DNA from 2 places in the Cellulosilyticum sp. genome. Region 1 is predicted to be linked to the other one. Evidence: riboswitches for the same ligand, from Rfam matches in the RefSeq annotation. Region 1 holds a riboswitch; the other holds the start of a gene.

Region 1 (8,434 bases):
TGGAAAACATTTTTTATATAGTTTACTGCTAGTATGAAGACTTTGGCAAAAAATCATACTTAAGAGAGCACCTAAAAGCGCTAAAAGAATAACCTTAAAAGTTATATAAACTGATAGCGTGGGAATATTAGTGAGATGAAAGCTTGTAGGGCTAATATGAAATTTTCCAGAAATGCCATAACCAATGATAGCAGCAAGTGTACAAGGTACTAAAGCGGCGTAATGCATAATCCCCACACTAATTACTTCCATAGCAAAGATTGCAGCAGCAAGGGGGGTACCGAATAAAGCAGCGAAACCGGCACTCATGCCACACATAGTCATAATATGTAAGTCTTTTTCATCTAGGCGAAAGAGCTTTCCAATCTGATAGCTTAGGCTTCCGCCAAGCTGCAAAGCAGCACCTTCGCGGCCAGAAGAACCACCACACAAGTGAGTGATAACTGTTGAAATGAAGATGAGAGGAGCAGTTTTAAAGGAAATAGGATCGGCTTCTCTAATAGAGAGAAGTACTAAATTTGTCCCCTTATCATCAGCCATATGACCTATGTGATATAAGAATACAATAAGCATGCCACCTAATGGGAGTAATAAAATAGTGTACCAATGCTTTTCTCTAAACAAAGTAACATATTCGATAGCATGATGAAATAGTGAACCAATAAATCCTACGATGCAGCCTACGATAATCGCTAGGCAAACCCATTTTAAGAAGGTGAGCAAATCTTCTATATGATTTTTAAGTACATGTAATAATTGTGTCATTTATAAATCTCCTTAATATAATATAGAATTTTCTATATAAGATAACATACAGTAGCATTTTATAACAATATATTTTCGAATTCAATATATAGTGAGAAAGAATTTATAAAATAGAATACTATATTGTAACATAAAGAAAAAAGAGATTTTACAGTTGTAACCTCTCTTTTTTATAAGTTAATTTATTAATGTATCAATTGCTTCCTTATTATAATGTGTATTTTTATAATGTGGGAAACGACTACATAAAATAACAGTACCAAAAGGCATGGTATTAAAGCAGCAGTCTTCAAAAGTACCTTGAACAAGTCCTTTAGAGGCTTGTTCATTAAATTGTTTACGTGCGTCTTCAAGATGACTATTTAAGATGACATTATAGTCATTAACGTGTTTCATATTTTTACTGATTTCACCAGATTTTAAACGTTCTAAGGTGACAGGATGTGAGGCGTCAATCATAATTTCAATAACAAGTAATGTACCAATATCACATTGGAGCATTGCTTTAATACGATGGCCTACTTCTGTATTTTTATGGGTTTGATAAAGGTTTAGTAATGTTGTAAGATTGGGCAGTACAATTTCTTCATGAAGGGACGTATGAAGAACGACGGTATGATTTTTTATAAGTAATGTATCTGGCGTTATCATAATGAGATCTCCTTTAAAACTAAAATTAACTGTTTTTCTATAGATTTCACATTTATAAAATTTAGTTATTCATAATTTCTAGTCATGTGAAATCATTGGGAGAAACTAATTTACCTACATGTATATTTTGAGGTTTTAGTTGGTTTCTCTATATATGATATCACACCTTATAGGAAAAGATAAACATAAAAGGGGATTGAAAAATAAAATAAATTAAATAGTAGTTGACAAAAAGCTTAAAACCACTTAACATAAATATGAAATATATGAGACGTAAACTTATCCAGAGAGGTGGAGGGAATGGCCCAATGAAACCCAGCAACCTGTGTACGACAAGGTGCTAAGTCCACAATGTATGAAATTTGTATTAATTTTATAGCATTGTAAGATGAGGAAAAAATGTGCACACTAAGCCTGGACCTTCGCGTTCAGGCTTTATTTTTATAAATTTTGAAAGGAACAGGAATGAATAGAAGACCATTATCGATAAAAACAATTGTCGCCATTGGTATTGGCGCAGCCGTCTTTTTGATTTTAGGACGTTTTGCTTGTATTCCAACAGGCATTCCAAATACAGAACTTCAAACAGCATATGCTTTTCTTGGGTTAATGGCTGTTATTTATGGACCATTTGCAGGAATGATGATAGGGTTTATTGGTCACATGTTAAAGGATTTAACCGCTTATGGATCACCATGGATGAGTTGGATTATTGCTTCGGCTGTGGTAGGACTTATTATTGGTATAGCACAAAGAAGAATGGATATTGAAGAAGGGGCTATGGGCATTAAGAAGATTATTTATTTTAATGTTTATCAAGTTATAGCCAATGTCATTGCTTGGGTAGTTGTTGCACCAAGTTTAGATATTTTAATTTATGCAGAACCTATGAATAAAGTATATATACAAGGTGCAGTAGCAAGTATATCAAATAGTTTAACTGTAGGTGTACTTGGCACATTTTTATTAATTGCGTATAGCAAAACTAGAATACAAAAAGGTACTCTGGTTGAAGAAGATTAAGGGGTGCATCGCGCCTCTTTCTTTATGGAATAGGAAAATTCGATTTGATTTATGGCAATAGAACAAGGACTTATTAAATAAAGATGAAGAAAGGAAAATTTATGAAAAAACCCGTTATTGTATTTGAAGATTTTAGCTTTCAGTATAATGCTCAAGCAAATCCAACTTTAAAAAATATCAATTTAACAATATATGAAGGTGAAAAGGTACTTATTGTGGGGCCATCAGGTTCAGGGAAAAGTACTTTAGGACATACATTAAATGGATTAATTCCATTCAACTATAAAGGTGAAATCACAGGAAGTTTACGTATCAAAGGCAAAGAAACTAAAAACCTTAGTTTGTTTGAAGTTTCTAGAATGGTAGGAACTGTGTTACAAGACCCAGATCATCAATTTATTGGTCTTACAGTTGCTGAAGATATTGCCTTTTTACTAGAAAATGAGTGTGTTGTACAAGAAAAAATGCATCAGAAGGTAAAAGAAGTTGCAGAAATGGTAGAAATACAAGACCATTTAGGCGTAGCACCTCAGCGCTTATCAGGTGGACAAAAACAACGTGTCACACTAGGGGGGGTTATGGTAGGCGAGGCTGATATTTTGTTATTTGATGAGCCACTTGCGAGTTTAGATCCGGCAACAGGAAAAAATGCTATGTATCTTATTGATAGCCTTCAAAAACAAACAGGGCAGACAATGATAATTATTGAGCACCGTTTAGAAGATGTTCTTGAAGCTAACGTAGATCGTATTATCGTTATGAATGAAGGAAGTATAGTAGCGGACTTATCACCACAGGCTATTTTAACTGTTTCTCCTTCTATTTTGAAGAATGTAGGGGTACGTGAGCCACTCTATGTCACTGCATTAAAATATGCTGGATGTCAGTTGAATACAGAGATGGGACTTGAACATATAAATACTTTAAGGTTAGATGAAATGCAAAAAGGTGCATTAGCAAATTGGTATAAGCGACAAAGTCCAAAAGAAGTAGCAAAAGAACATGCAGAGGCTCTTTTAAGCTTTAAGAATGTAAGCTTTTCTTATGAAGGAAAGAAAAATATATTAGAAGACATTTCTTTTGATATTTACAAGGGAGAAATGATAAGTTTAGTAGGAAGAAATGGCGCTGGAAAATCAACTTTATCAAAATTGATTTGTGGTTTTTATCGTCCATCAGAAGGGAAAATTTTATTTAAAGGGGAAGACCTTAAAAATAAAAGTATCAAGGAACGTGCAGAAAATATTGGTGTTGTACTCCAAAATCCAAATCAGATGATTTCTAAAAATATGATCTTTGATGAGGTAGCATTGGGATTAAGATTAAGAGGCGTTTCTGAAGAGATTATAAAGGAAAAGGTTTATGAGACACTTAAAATTTGTGGACTGTACCGCAAACGTAACTGGCCAATTTCAGCTTTAAGTTACGGGCAAAAGAAACGTGTCACTATTGCTTCTATTTTAGTGCTTAAGCCGGAACTTATTATTTTAGATGAGCCAACTGCAGGACAAGATTATAAGCATTATACAGAGATGATGCAATTTTTAAAAGAACTTAACCAAAAAGGTATTACAATTTTAATGATAACGCATGATATGCATTTGATGTTAGAGTATACAAGTCGTGCACTTGTACTTTCAGAGGGGAAACTCTTAGCTGATCAGGCGGCCTATGAAGTATTAACGAATGAAGATTTAGTAGGTGCAGCAAGCTTAAAAATGACTTCACTATATGAATTAGCCTTAAGAGCTGAGTTGAAAAATGCACAAGACTTTGTAAAATGTTTCATTGAAGAGGAGAGGAACACAAGATGTTAGGATATATAGAAAAAGAATCCTTTATTCATAAGCTAACGGGTGCAACGAAATTAATATGTTTAATATTATATGCATTAGCAACAATGTTTACTTATGACACACGTGTACTTATTGTACTTCTAGTATTTAGTTTAGTACTCTTTAAAATTTCTAAGATTCCATTTAAGGATATAGAAGTAGTATTTTATTTTATACTGGTATTTTTAATGATTAATAATGTGGCAATTTTTATATTTGCCCCACAAGAAGGTACAAATATTTATGGGACCAATACACCTTTATTTCATATAATAGGTCCATACACAGTAACCAAAGAGCAGCTTTTTTATCAATTTAATATTACAGTTAAGTATTTTGCGCTGATACCAATTGCACTGATTTTTATGGTGGCGACGCAACCAAGTGAATTTGCAGCCTCTTTAAATCGTATAGGGGTAAGTTATTCATTAGCATATGCAGTGGCTATAGCATTACGATATATTCCTGATATTCAAAGAGATTATCAAGATATTGCATTTGCACAGCAAGCAAGAGGGCTTGATCTTTCTCGTAATGAGAAGCTTGGAAAGCGCCTTAAAAATATGGGAAGTATTTTATTACCACTTATCTTTTCAAGTTTAGAACGTATTGAAACGATAAGTGCAGCTATGGAGCTACGTGCTTTTGGAAAAAATAAGAAACGTACATGGTATAGTGGTAAACCTTTTAAAAGTAGGGATTATATAGCTATAGCAGTTATGAGTATGATTGTAGTTGTAGTATTTATATTAATGAAAAGCAATGGAGGGCGTTTTTATAACCCCTTTATATAAAGGATAGTATAAAAAATGGTTAGCATATTAATTAAACAATATGCTAACCATTTTTTGTTTATGGAGAAATCAGCTATGACTTTGAAATAGACAGTGTATAAAGGGGCTTTTAATGATTTCACATTACTAAAACTATGAATAACTAAAATTTATAAATGTGAAACCTATATTAAAAGATAGGTTATAAATTAGTAGGCTTGTACATAAATTAATAAAGTAAAATAAAAAAACACTAGAACAAATGTTCGATTTCGTGTATAATGATATTAAAGATAAAAAAAGACATAAAAAGACATGAATCGGACATGGATAAAGTGAATAACAGGAAGAGTAAATGGAGGAATTAAAATGAGACGAGGAGAAACGATGTGTTACTATAGGGCAAAAGGTGGGCAGAAAAGTGTTTATGTAACAATTGTATATGAGAATGATATTTTAAGAGAAAGCATTATTCAACACCATGAAGAAAATGACTTCAATATATTGCAAGATAAATGTGATTTAGCATATCAATCAACTAATGCAAATTAATTATTTTATATAGTAAGAACTACTTAAAGTACTGAAAATAGCTTTAAGTAGTTTTTTTTGTACCTATATATAAGAAATATAAAAATTTACAATATATGACAAAAGTAGTAGAAAGAATAACTTATGATATGTTAAAATAACAAAGAAAACATTGAAAGGGAGTTATAGGGTGGAAAATAGGGGACTTATAAAAATAAATAAAGTATTCTTTGTTATTGGTTCATTTGCGGCAATGTCACTTTATGTAGGATATATTAAAGAATATATGTTAGGAAACAATAGTATAGCTAAGACAATGGGTATTATAGCTATAATGTTTTTAGCAAATATGTGCATAAACATTGCATATTTAAAAGATAAGAGCAGTGAACACATTAAATGGATTGGAATGTATAGTTATCTTTTAATGTATGCTGTGGGGCTGTTATTTGCTAAAGATAATTTTGTATTTGTAACAGGATTAGCTATTTTACTTATTTGTGTGTTATATTTAGATGAGAGGCTTATTAAATCTGCCAATATACTAGTCGTAATCATTAACAGCATGGATTTGCTAATTCGTATTTTTGTGAGAAAACAATGGCATTCGGGACTTACAACGGCTTATATGGTTACAGTAGGTGCCATTATTGTATTTTCATATGGCTATTATAAATTGGTAAGTTTAATTAATGAATTACAAGCAGAGAATACAGCAAGGGTACAAGCAGAGATGGATAAGCAGAATATACTTTTACAAGATATTTTTATGGCTATTGGTGTACTTGATCAGAATACCAATAAAGTAAGTGAAGTTGTAAATGTATTTGCTACCTCTTCAGAAACAGTTAATGAGGTTATCACACAAATTGCAACAGGTTCTGAAGACGTAACTACAAGTATTCAGGCACAAACTGAAATGACTGAAGTGATTGGTACACTCATCCAAGAAACAGCTAGCGATTTTATAGTTGTAAAAGGCATTTCGGAAGAAGCGCAACAGTCATTAAAGCAAGGGGCACAAATGATGAATACTGTTACTGAAAAAACAATACGTGTGAATACACAGAATGCCTACACTTATGACATTATGAAAGAATTAAAAAATAAGTCTAAGGAAGTATATGGGATTACAGAACTTATTTCAGGTATTTCAACACAAACTAATTTGCTTTCATTAAATGCAGCTATTGAAAGTGCAAGAGCTGGAGAAGCAGGAAAAGGCTTTAGTGTAGTAGCAGATGAGATTAGAAAGTTGTCAAATCAAACACAAGAGTTAACAGCTAATATTTCAGCAATAATCTTAGAACTTGAGCAAAAGGTAATACAAGCAGAAGGCGCTGTTAAAGAGTTAAATGAAATTAATAAGGAGCAAAATGAACTTGTTAATACAACAAAAGATATCTTTAATGAGATGCTTACAAAAATGGCAGCGTCTCATACAAAAGTAGAAGCAGTTCATGAAAAGGTAGATCAAATTGTAAACTCAAATAATAATATTGTTGAAAGTATTAATGAAATTTCAGCAGTAAGTGAAGAAACAAATGCAAGTGCAGAAGAGGCGAATTCTATTGCACTTAGTAATCTAGAAAATGCTCAATTAGCAACGGGATATGTGCAACAACTTGTAGAAGTATCTAATCAATTAAAAAAATAAATATAAAAAGAGATAGATTTTGATATGCTCCCCTTATGGTAGACAGTTTAAATAATAAAACTGTCTACCATAAGGAGGAGTATTTTTTATGTCAGGAAATAAAGCTTATTTAAGTGCTATACTAGCTCTTTCTGATAAAAGTGTGATTGGCGACACAAATTTTTTATTATTTCCCCTATCTACTTGACAGAGGCACTTCATTTTATGGTAAAATCTATCTCTTTTTTTATCCTAAAAGATGTTCCATATTATAAAGACCAGGACCCTTACCAGCTAAGAACTTAGCAGCTTTAAGTGCACCTACTGCAAAAACCTCTTTAGAAGTTGCTTGATGTTTAAGGGTAATAAATTCATCATTACCAGCAAAAAGAATTTCATGTTCTCCTACGATAGTACCACCACGTACAGCATGGATGCCAATTTCGTTTTTTGGACGTTTTTCACGTATGGTCGTGCGATCATAACGATAATCGTAAGGTTCAGACAAGCTACTATTAATTGCATCAGCAATAGCAAGTGCTGTACCACTAGGTGCATCAATTTTTTGATTATGATGTTTTTCAATAATTTCAATATCAAAAGAACTATCACTTAAAACCTCAGTTGCCCTTTTAGCAAGGGCAATGAGTAAATTAACACCTAAAGACATATTGGCTGAGAAAAAGACTGGAATTTGTCTACTTGCAGTATTTAATTTTTCGATGTCTGCATCTGAAAGACCTGTTGTACATACGACGATAGGGGTTTTGCTATTTACTGCATAGTCTAAAAGTGCAGGTACGGCTTTAGCAGTGGAAAAATCAATGATTACATCTATAGGTACATTACATTCTTCTAGCGTAGCAAAAACGGGGAAAGTATTAGGCGTACCTAAATAAGGATCGACACCTGCTACTAGTTCAATGCCTTCGTGATTTGAAATAATACGTGCAATGGTTTGCCCAATCTTACCATTACAACCATGCATTAATGCTTTTATCATAAGATTCATCCTTTCTAGAAGTAACAAGACTGTGAGACGCGCAGTTTTGTTTATAAAATTTTAGCATCAATAAGTGCTTGTTTTAATTTAGCTTCATTTTGAGGTTCTAAGCTTGTAAGCGGTAATCTACAAGGACCTGCTTCCCATCCCATAAGGTTAAGTGCTTGTTTTACTGGAATAGGATTGACTTCACTGAAGAGCGCCGCAATAAGTGGTA
Region 2 (8,434 bases), on a different contig from region 1:
ACCTTATATCCTTTTTCCTCAAGTCCTGGTTTAATGGCGTACTTGATCATATCACCATAAGGGCCAGGGCAAGTTCCAAATTTGATTGTATCCTTGCTGTCTCCTGTATGATTGGTAACAGTGGCAGCATCACTATTTGTTGCATTGTCACTACTTACACTTTGTGCTCCGCATCCTGTTAAAATTCCAAAGCCTACTACTGCTAATAATCCTAATTTATAAATTAAATTTTTTCTCATACTTATCCCCCCATATTTCATTCACTTTTCTATTTTTTACTTACACTTACAGCAATCTTTTCACCGATTACTTGAATCAGTTGCACAACAACGACTAATAATACCACTGTAATCACAAGTACATCCGTTTGATAGCGTTGATAACCATAACGAATTGCGAGATCTCCAATACCGCCGCCACCAACAGTTCCTGCCATTGATGAGTAGCCTATAATGCTAATTAGCGTAACTGTAATAGCTCTAATAATGCCAGGTAATGCTTCAACTAAAAGTACATCAAATACAATATCCTTCAAACTAGCCCCCATAGCTAGCGATGCTTCTATAACCCCTTTGTCTATTTCTGCAAAAGCCCCTTCCACTAATCGTGCTAAAAAGGCTATGGCTGCTACAGTTAAAGGCACTGTTACAGCTGTTGCACCAATGGTTGTACCTAGTATTAAGTTGGTTAAAGGATACAGTAAAACTAATAAAATAATAAAAGGTATTGAACGAATAACATTAATCACTAAACCTGAAATTGCATTGATTGTTTTATTGGGGTGCAAAAGTGGTGAAGCTGTAATATATAAAACAAGTCCTAATAAGGTCCCTGCTACTATGGCAATAACCATTGAGATACCCACCATCAAACTAGTTTCCTTGGTTGCAATCCATAATGCTTCAATTAACTCATTTAAATTCATGCGACTTCACTCCCCTTTTCTCTAATGATTTCTATATCTTCAGTGTTAGACCGAATATATCTAAGTGCCTCATCTACAGCATTATTTTCCCCTGTAATACTAACAACTAATGTGCCAATTGGTCTTTCCATGATGTATTCAATACGCCCATGTAAAATATTTAAAACCACCTCATAGTTTTTGCTGGCATAGGCAATAATGGGTTCAATGCTTTTATCTCCTTTGTAAATAAGCTTGATGATTTTGCCTTGAGTTTGTGAAATAATTTCTTCTGGAATATCTAATTGTGTTTTAACTAATTTCTTTGTAAGTTCTGCTTTAGGATTGGCAAAGACTTCATAAGTTGTCCCTTTTTCAATAATTTCACCATGACTCATTACTGCTACTTTAGTAAATAAATTTTTGGCGACTTCCATTTGATGTGTGATGAAAACAATAGTAATCCCCAATGACTTATTTATTTGCTTTAAGATATCCACAATTTCCACAGTTGTCTGTGCATCAAGTGCAGATGTTGCTTCATCACAAAGTAGAATTTTAGGATTTGTTGCTAATGCCCTCGCAATCCCCACACGTTGTTTTTGCCCACCACTTAAACTAGCTGGGTAAGCATTGATTTTATCCTTTAACCCCACCAATTCAAGTAATTCTTCAATGCGTGCCTTACGTTTTTCCTTAGGGTACTCTTGTACTTTAAGTGCAAGCTCTATATTTTGCCCTACTGTTTTTCTAGAAACTAAATTAAAGTGCTGAAAAATCATCCCTACCTTTTTACGCAGCTCTCTAATTTGGCTATTATTTAATGCTGTAACATCTTCATTATCTACGAAGATATGACCAATTGTAGGTTTCTGCAAACCATTAATTGTTCTAACTAATGTACTTTTTCCAGCACCACTGCCACCTACAATGCCATAAATATCTCCTGCTTCAATATGAAGTGAAACATCTTTTACTGCTACAAACTCCCCATCTTTTTGCTTAAATGTGACGCTAACATTTTCAAATCTAATCATAAGCTCCCCTCCTTAAAAGTGTTTTCTAATATGTTGCAATCTCCCTAATGCGCTTTCTAATGTTTCTGGTTTCTTCGCATAATGGAAACGGATATAACGATTGACATCTTCTTTAAAGAAACTAGATCCTGGTACGCCTGCTACACCTACTTCTTTTATAAGCCTTTCAGCAAATTCGTTATCAGATGCCATGCCAAACTCTTCAATATCTACCATGACATAATACGCACCTTCTGGTTTGAAATAACGAAGCCCTATGCTATCTAAGCCTTTTAAAAACAACTCTCTCTTTTCGGTATAAATTCTAGTGAGTTCCTCATAATAGTCATCTTCAAATTTAAGTCCTATTGCCGCAGCTCTTTGAAGTGGTGCTGCTGCTCCTACTGTTAAAAAGTCATGTACCTTTTTACATTGGTCAATAATTTGCTTAGGTGCTATCACATAACCAAGTCGCCAACCTGTGATTGAATAAGTTTTCGAAAGCGAACTACAAGAAATGGTACGTTCAAACATTCCTGGTAATGCTGCAAAATAAATATGTCTATATGGTGCATAAACAATATGTTCATATACTTCATCTGTAATAACATAGGCATCATATTTCTCCACAATTTTTGCAATGTCTAAAAGTTCTTCTTCTGTAAACACCTTGCCTATAGGATTAGATGGATTACAGAGAATAAGTGCCTTAGCCCCAGCCTTAAAAGCATCTTCTAAGGCATCTCTGTCAAAATCAAATGTCGGTGGCTTGAGTGGAATATAAATTGGCTGTGCACCACATAAGATGGTATCTGCTGCATAGTTCTCATAAAATGGTGAGAAAATAGCAACCTTATCTCCCACCTCACAAATGGACATCATTGCAGTCATCATTGCTTCTGTACTTCCACAAGTTACAACAATATTTTCATTTGGATCAATTTTAATCCCCATAAAGTGTTCTTGCTTTTTGGCTAATGCTTCTCTAAAATCTTGTGCCCCCCAAGTTACCGCATATTGATGGGGCCCTTCTATTGCTGCACGTTGTAATTCTTCAATTATTTCTTTAGGCGGATCAAAGTCTGGGAAACCTTGTGCTAAATTAATTGCCTCATACTGATTTGCAATACGTGTCATCTTCCTAATTGTTGACTCCTGAAATCCATCTAATCTATGACTAAGCTCTAACATTATAATTTCCTCCTCACTGTATACTCAGTATTTTCTTAAAGAAAATACAAAAAGCTGCCTTCTTAAGATAAGAAAGCAGCTTTCATTAAAGTGATACTTTACCTTCTTATCTGTCAAACCCACCTATGAGTTTGCTGGAATTAGCACCTTAAATAATTTTTTATTATTCAGGTTGCTGGGCTTCGTCGGGCCAGTCCCTTTGCCTCTCTAAATAAGAATCTCTTGCTATTACCGAGTTTTTTAATATGTTTAGTAGTATATATATAATTTTTTATAAAGTCAATAATATTTTAATATTTTTTATTTTTTGTACTCATCATCATCCTCTATGCCTCACCGGGTTACAATTTTTTCCATATTGCATATATTATAAGTAGTCATTTATCTTAAAGGACTGATAATTATGCTCAAACATCCTTTTGAACATCAACTTTCCTCAGCACTTAAACAATATAATTACTTCGTTCAAAAAGATTACTTAAACAATCTAAATTGTGCAACCTTATGCCATTGTACTGACGAGCAAGACTCTATCTTGCTCTTTAAAATAAATAAATTTTCTGCCTCAACTACTTCTAACTTTTTCACTTATGTTTTCAATGCACTTGCTACACTTACGACAACTATTGGTTTCATTTTAGAAAATACCAATGGTACGCTTAACTTTTATGTGGGGTTAGATGTTGCAGACTCTACCACAATAAGTAGTGAAATTTTTGTTCAAGGCTTTCTTGCTACTTTTCCAGATAGTGAAATAACATCCTTTAGCCAGCAAGATTCTAAGAACTTATTATCTGACCTATTAGATCCAGATAATTTCTCGGCTATTACTTCTACCATTGTCATTCCTAATAATACCGATTCTACTATTTCTCCTATCCTTCAGCATCTTACCGCACTTCTTACTTCTGAAAATTATGTTGCTCTATTTCTTGCAAATCCTATGGGCCTTTGCGAAAATGAAGATTTACTTGATACATTAACCTGCCTCTTTAATACCTTATCTCAATTTCAGCAAGCAAATCTTAACTGTTTTAAAGGAGTAGCTCACAATAAATCTTGTACACTTGCAACCAATCAGAGTTCAAGCTGTAGTAAGTCTTGTACAAATACAGATAACTGTAGCCACGGTTCTAGTGCAGCTGCCTATACTAACATTTCCCCCTCTACTTCAGTCCCCTTAGGCGATAGTTGCCGTACAGTTAATATAAGCACGACTTTCAATCATGCAGCTAGCACTAATCAAGGTACTTCTCACGCTACTGCTAACTGTAATACTAATGGTTGTTCTGAGGGAAACTCAGAGTCAAAAATGGATGCTACTAATCTTACGGATAATACAACCATTATCTACTCCAAGCAAAATAAAATAGCTATGGATGCACTTGCACGATTAACTGCTCTTATTGCTAGGCTTACTGCAAACAGTAATAATCCATTATTCTCATTTAGCGCTTTCTTTTTAGCACCACTTACTTCAACTTCAATCCGAGCAGGTTACACTTATGCCGGCTTAGCTAAAGATCCTACACTGAATCTAGAGCCTGCCTTTGTTACGACTTGGTCTAGTAATCACGCCATCTATTTACCTCTACTTAATAACCTTAAACACTTCCATATACCTCACTTTAACCTCCCCTGTCTCTCTAAGTCCTTTAAAGCTTGTACCCCCATTACTTCAACTGAGCTTTTAAATACCTTTTACAAGCCCTCTTCTTAAATTTTTAAATCCCTACTAAAAAAATATATTTACTTTGATTTAAATTGAGCATATAATATATCTAAATTCAACAACAATTCTAACTATTATTATTTATAAAGGGGGATTTATCATGAACTTTAATTCTAAACTCGTCCATGGGGGTATATCCGAGGATGCCACAACTGGTGCTGTTAGTGTTCCTATTTATCAAACCTCTACTTTTAGGCAAAGTAGTTTAGGACATCATAAGGGCTATGAATATTCTAGAACAGGTAATCCTACAAGGCATGCCCTTGAAAAACTTATTGCAGAACTTGAGGGAGGTGTTGCTGGTTTCGCCTTTGCTTCAGGTTTAGCTGCTTTATCAACTGTACTTATGCTTTTTAAAGCGGGAGATCATATTTTAATCTCTGATAATGTGTATGGGGGTACCTTTAGAGTAGTTGATAAAGTTTTTGTTAATTTAGGACTTACGTATACTTTGGTTGATACTTCTAATCTAGATGAAGTAAAATCAGCTATTACACCTAATAGCAAAGCTATTTTCATTGAAACACCAACCAATCCACTGATGAAATTAACAGACCTATCTGCTATTAGTTTACTTGCTAAACTTCATGGCTTACTAACAGTAGTTGATAACACCTTTTTAACACCTTACTTACAACGTCCTATTAAATCTGGCATTGATATTGTCGTTCATAGTGCTACGAAATATTTAGGTGGTCATAGTGATGTAGTGGCCGGTTTAGTAGTTGTTACAACCAATGAACTTAAAGAACGTATTGGCTTTTTACAAAATGCTGTTGGTGCCATCCTTGGACCTCAAGATAGCTGGTTACTTATGAGAGGCATTAAAACGTTAGCTGTTCGTCTAGATAGAGCTCAAGAAAATGCGCAGAAAATCGTTGCCCTTCTGCAAACTTTACCTGAAGTCAAACGCATCTATTATCCTAATATAGGTGCTATGATTTCCTTCGAATTGGATACAGCTGAACGTGCTAAAAAACTTATTAATAATGTAAAACTCATTGCCCTAGCTGAAAGTTTAGGTGGCGTTGAAAGTCTTATCTGCTTACCTGCAGCGATGACACATGCTTCTATTCCTGTAGCGCAAAGAGAAAAATTAGGAATTAAGGATAGTTTGCTTCGTCTATCTGTAGGTATTGAAAGTGCGGATGACCTTATAGAAGACCTTAAACAAGCACTCCAATAATTTTGTTTTAATAAGTTTTTCTCCTATAAATGATTTTTCATAAACTCAATTTGGGTAATCGAAAGGATGGTGCAATTATGCAGTATATTAATGATATTCGTGAACTTGTTGGGCATACCCCTCTTTTAAAACTTAATAATATTTCTCCTAGTGAAGACATTCATATATTTGGTAAACTTGAATACTTTAATCCTGGCGGTAGTGTGAAAGACCGCGTGGGGCTCAAAATTATTGAAACAGCTGAAAAACAAGGTTTACTCAAACCTGGTTATACCATTATTGAAGCCACTGCCGGTAATACTGGCATTGGCCTTGCATTAGCTGCTTTTGAAAAAGGCTATCACCTTAAGTTAGTTGTTCCTGCTAAATTTGCTGTTGAAAAGCAAATTTTAATGCAAGCCTTAGGTGCACAACTCATCGTAACGCCTACTGAAGAAGGTATCGAGGGAGCAGTTAAAAAGGCTAAAGAACTCTCTGAGCAAATTCCAAATTCCTTCATGGCAAAGCAATTTGATAATCCTGCTAATTTAGCAGCTCATAAACAAACCGGTAAGGAAATCTACGAGGCCTTAGATGGACAGATTGATGTTCTGGTTGCTGGGGCTGGTTCAGGTGGCACACTTATTGGTATTGCTTCTTATTTAAAGGCTCAAAATCCTAATATCAAAATCGTTCTTGCTGACCCTATAGGCTCTATTTTAGGTGGTGGTGAAGAAGGAACTTATCATATCGAAGGTATTGGTAATCACTTTATCCCTTCTATCTTTGATAGGCATTATATTGATGAAGTAGAAAAAATTTCTGATGAAGAAGCTTTTTATTATGTTCAACTTCTAGGTAAAAAAGAAGGTGTCCTTGTCGGTTCTTCTTCTGGTGCAGCCTTAGCTGCTGCCATGAAGCAAGCTTATAAATTACATGCTAAACATCCTACTCCTTCTTCTAAACCATTTAATATTGTAACTATCTTCCCTGATCGTAGCGATCGCTACTTTAGTCAAAACCTTTATAACTTTGATATGAATCTATCTGACTTTAGGTTTAACGATCTTTTTGATAACTGGGCAACCCATTATGATGAATCTGTATTTGCTAAAAAAGGTGAGTACTATGAGGTATTTGAAAACTATGAAGGCATTCTTGAAGCTACAGTGGATGCTATTAACTTACCTAGCGGTGCTACCGTTTTGGATATTGGTAGTGGTACAGGTAATTTAAGTATTACTGCTGCAAAAAAAGGATATGAAGTCACAGCTATTGAACCTAATCTTAAGATGCGACAAATTGCTTCCTCTAAATATCCTCTTATTCCTGTTCAAAATGGCAGCTTCTTAACATTGCCTATCCCTGACCATAGCATTGATGCCATTATTTCTAGTTATGCTTTCCATCACCTTTCAGATGATGAAAAAGCCAAATCTGTCAAATTCCTTGTAACCAAGCTTACTTCTAGAGGCAAAATCATCATTACGGACACTATGTATGAGACACCTAAAGTAGGTGAACAACTTCTTAAAGAAAGCTTAGATAAAGGTGCTACAGCTCTTGCAAATGATTTAAAAACTGAGTTCTATACAACCCATGATGTACTTAAACAAATACTTGAAGATGTTGGCTTTAAAGTTTCTTTTAAAAAGCAAAATAAATTTGTATGGATTCTTATTGCTGAAAGATATAGTGAAACCAACTAAAGCCTTAAAATATACATGTACGTAAGTTGTTTTCTCCCAATGATGTCACATTGCTAAAGACTATGAATAACTAAAATTTATAAATGTGAAATCTATAATCCGACTCACATTATTACTTGAAATTTACAATAATAGTAAATCTTTTATCCTATTATTCACAATTATAGACAGGTGTGATATACTTCTTTTAATATTTAAAGCTTGCTCATTTATAAATACTAATGAGCTTATTGAAGGAGGTTATCATTTGTCTGTTATTACCTATAAATGCCCTAACTGTGGTGGGCATTTAAACTTTGACCCTGATAGTCAAATGTCAAAATGCGATTTTTGCCTCAGTACATTTACAAATGAAGAACTAGAAAAACTTTCAACTAAAGCAGTTCACTCTGAAGATGCTAAAGAAATTATTGAAGATGCTAGTGATGATACAGATAAAAAGCAAGATGGTGAACCATCTTTACTTTATACTTGCCCAAGTTGCGGTGCCGAAATCATTACAGATGAAACTACATCTGCTATGATTTGTTGCTACTGTCATAACCCTGTCGTGTTTTCTAAGCAACTTGAAGGGGAATTTAGACCTTCTAAAGTCATTCCGTTTAAACTCAGCCGGGACCGTGCCCAAGAAGCTTTCATGGCTTGGCGTAAAAAGAAAAAATTCTTACCTAATGATTTTTCATCACCTTCGCAACTAGAAAAAATGGCTGGTCTCTA

Evidence for each region. A riboswitch is a leader RNA that binds a small molecule or an ion and turns the genes downstream of it on or off. The one in region 1 is predicted to bind S-adenosylmethionine.
Region 2: linked by a shared signal. The riboswitch ahead of AC1VAQ_RS08520 (pyridoxal phosphate-dependent aminotransferase) and the one ahead of AC1VAQ_RS17500 (ECF-type riboflavin transporter substrate-binding protein) in region 1 are both predicted to bind S-adenosylmethionine.

Annotation. Positions count from the first base shown of each region.
Region 1 covers NZ_CEVXFV010000056.1:17,295-25,728, reverse strand. The annotation lists gene AC1VAQ_RS17510 (chloride channel protein) at 1-765, opposite strand, end outside; gene AC1VAQ_RS17505 (hypothetical protein) at 943-1,416, opposite strand; SAM riboswitch class I at 1,693-1,811, shown strand; gene AC1VAQ_RS17500 (ECF-type riboflavin transporter substrate-binding protein) at 1,882-2,439, shown strand; gene AC1VAQ_RS17495 (ABC transporter ATP-binding protein) at 2,523-4,256, shown strand; gene AC1VAQ_RS17490 (energy-coupling factor transporter transmembrane component T family protein) at 4,250-5,068, shown strand; gene AC1VAQ_RS17485 (hypothetical protein) at 5,417-5,599, shown strand; gene AC1VAQ_RS17480 (methyl-accepting chemotaxis protein) at 5,769-7,235, shown strand; gene dapB (4-hydroxy-tetrahydrodipicolinate reductase) at 7,462-8,217, opposite strand; gene dapA (4-hydroxy-tetrahydrodipicolinate synthase) at 8,268-8,434, opposite strand, start outside.
Region 2 covers NZ_CEVXFV010000015.1:39,241-47,674, forward strand. The annotation lists gene AC1VAQ_RS08505 (MetQ/NlpA family ABC transporter substrate-binding protein) at 1-239, opposite strand, end outside; gene AC1VAQ_RS08510 (methionine ABC transporter permease) at 269-925, opposite strand; gene AC1VAQ_RS08515 (methionine ABC transporter ATP-binding protein) at 922-1,941, opposite strand; gene AC1VAQ_RS08520 (pyridoxal phosphate-dependent aminotransferase) at 1,954-3,111, opposite strand; SAM riboswitch class I at 3,215-3,329, opposite strand; gene AC1VAQ_RS08525 (hypothetical protein) at 3,515-4,831, shown strand; gene AC1VAQ_RS08530 (trans-sulfuration enzyme family protein) at 4,944-6,029, shown strand; gene AC1VAQ_RS08535 (pyridoxal-phosphate dependent enzyme) at 6,107-7,717, shown strand; gene AC1VAQ_RS08540 (TFIIB-type zinc ribbon-containing protein) at 7,965-8,434, shown strand, end outside.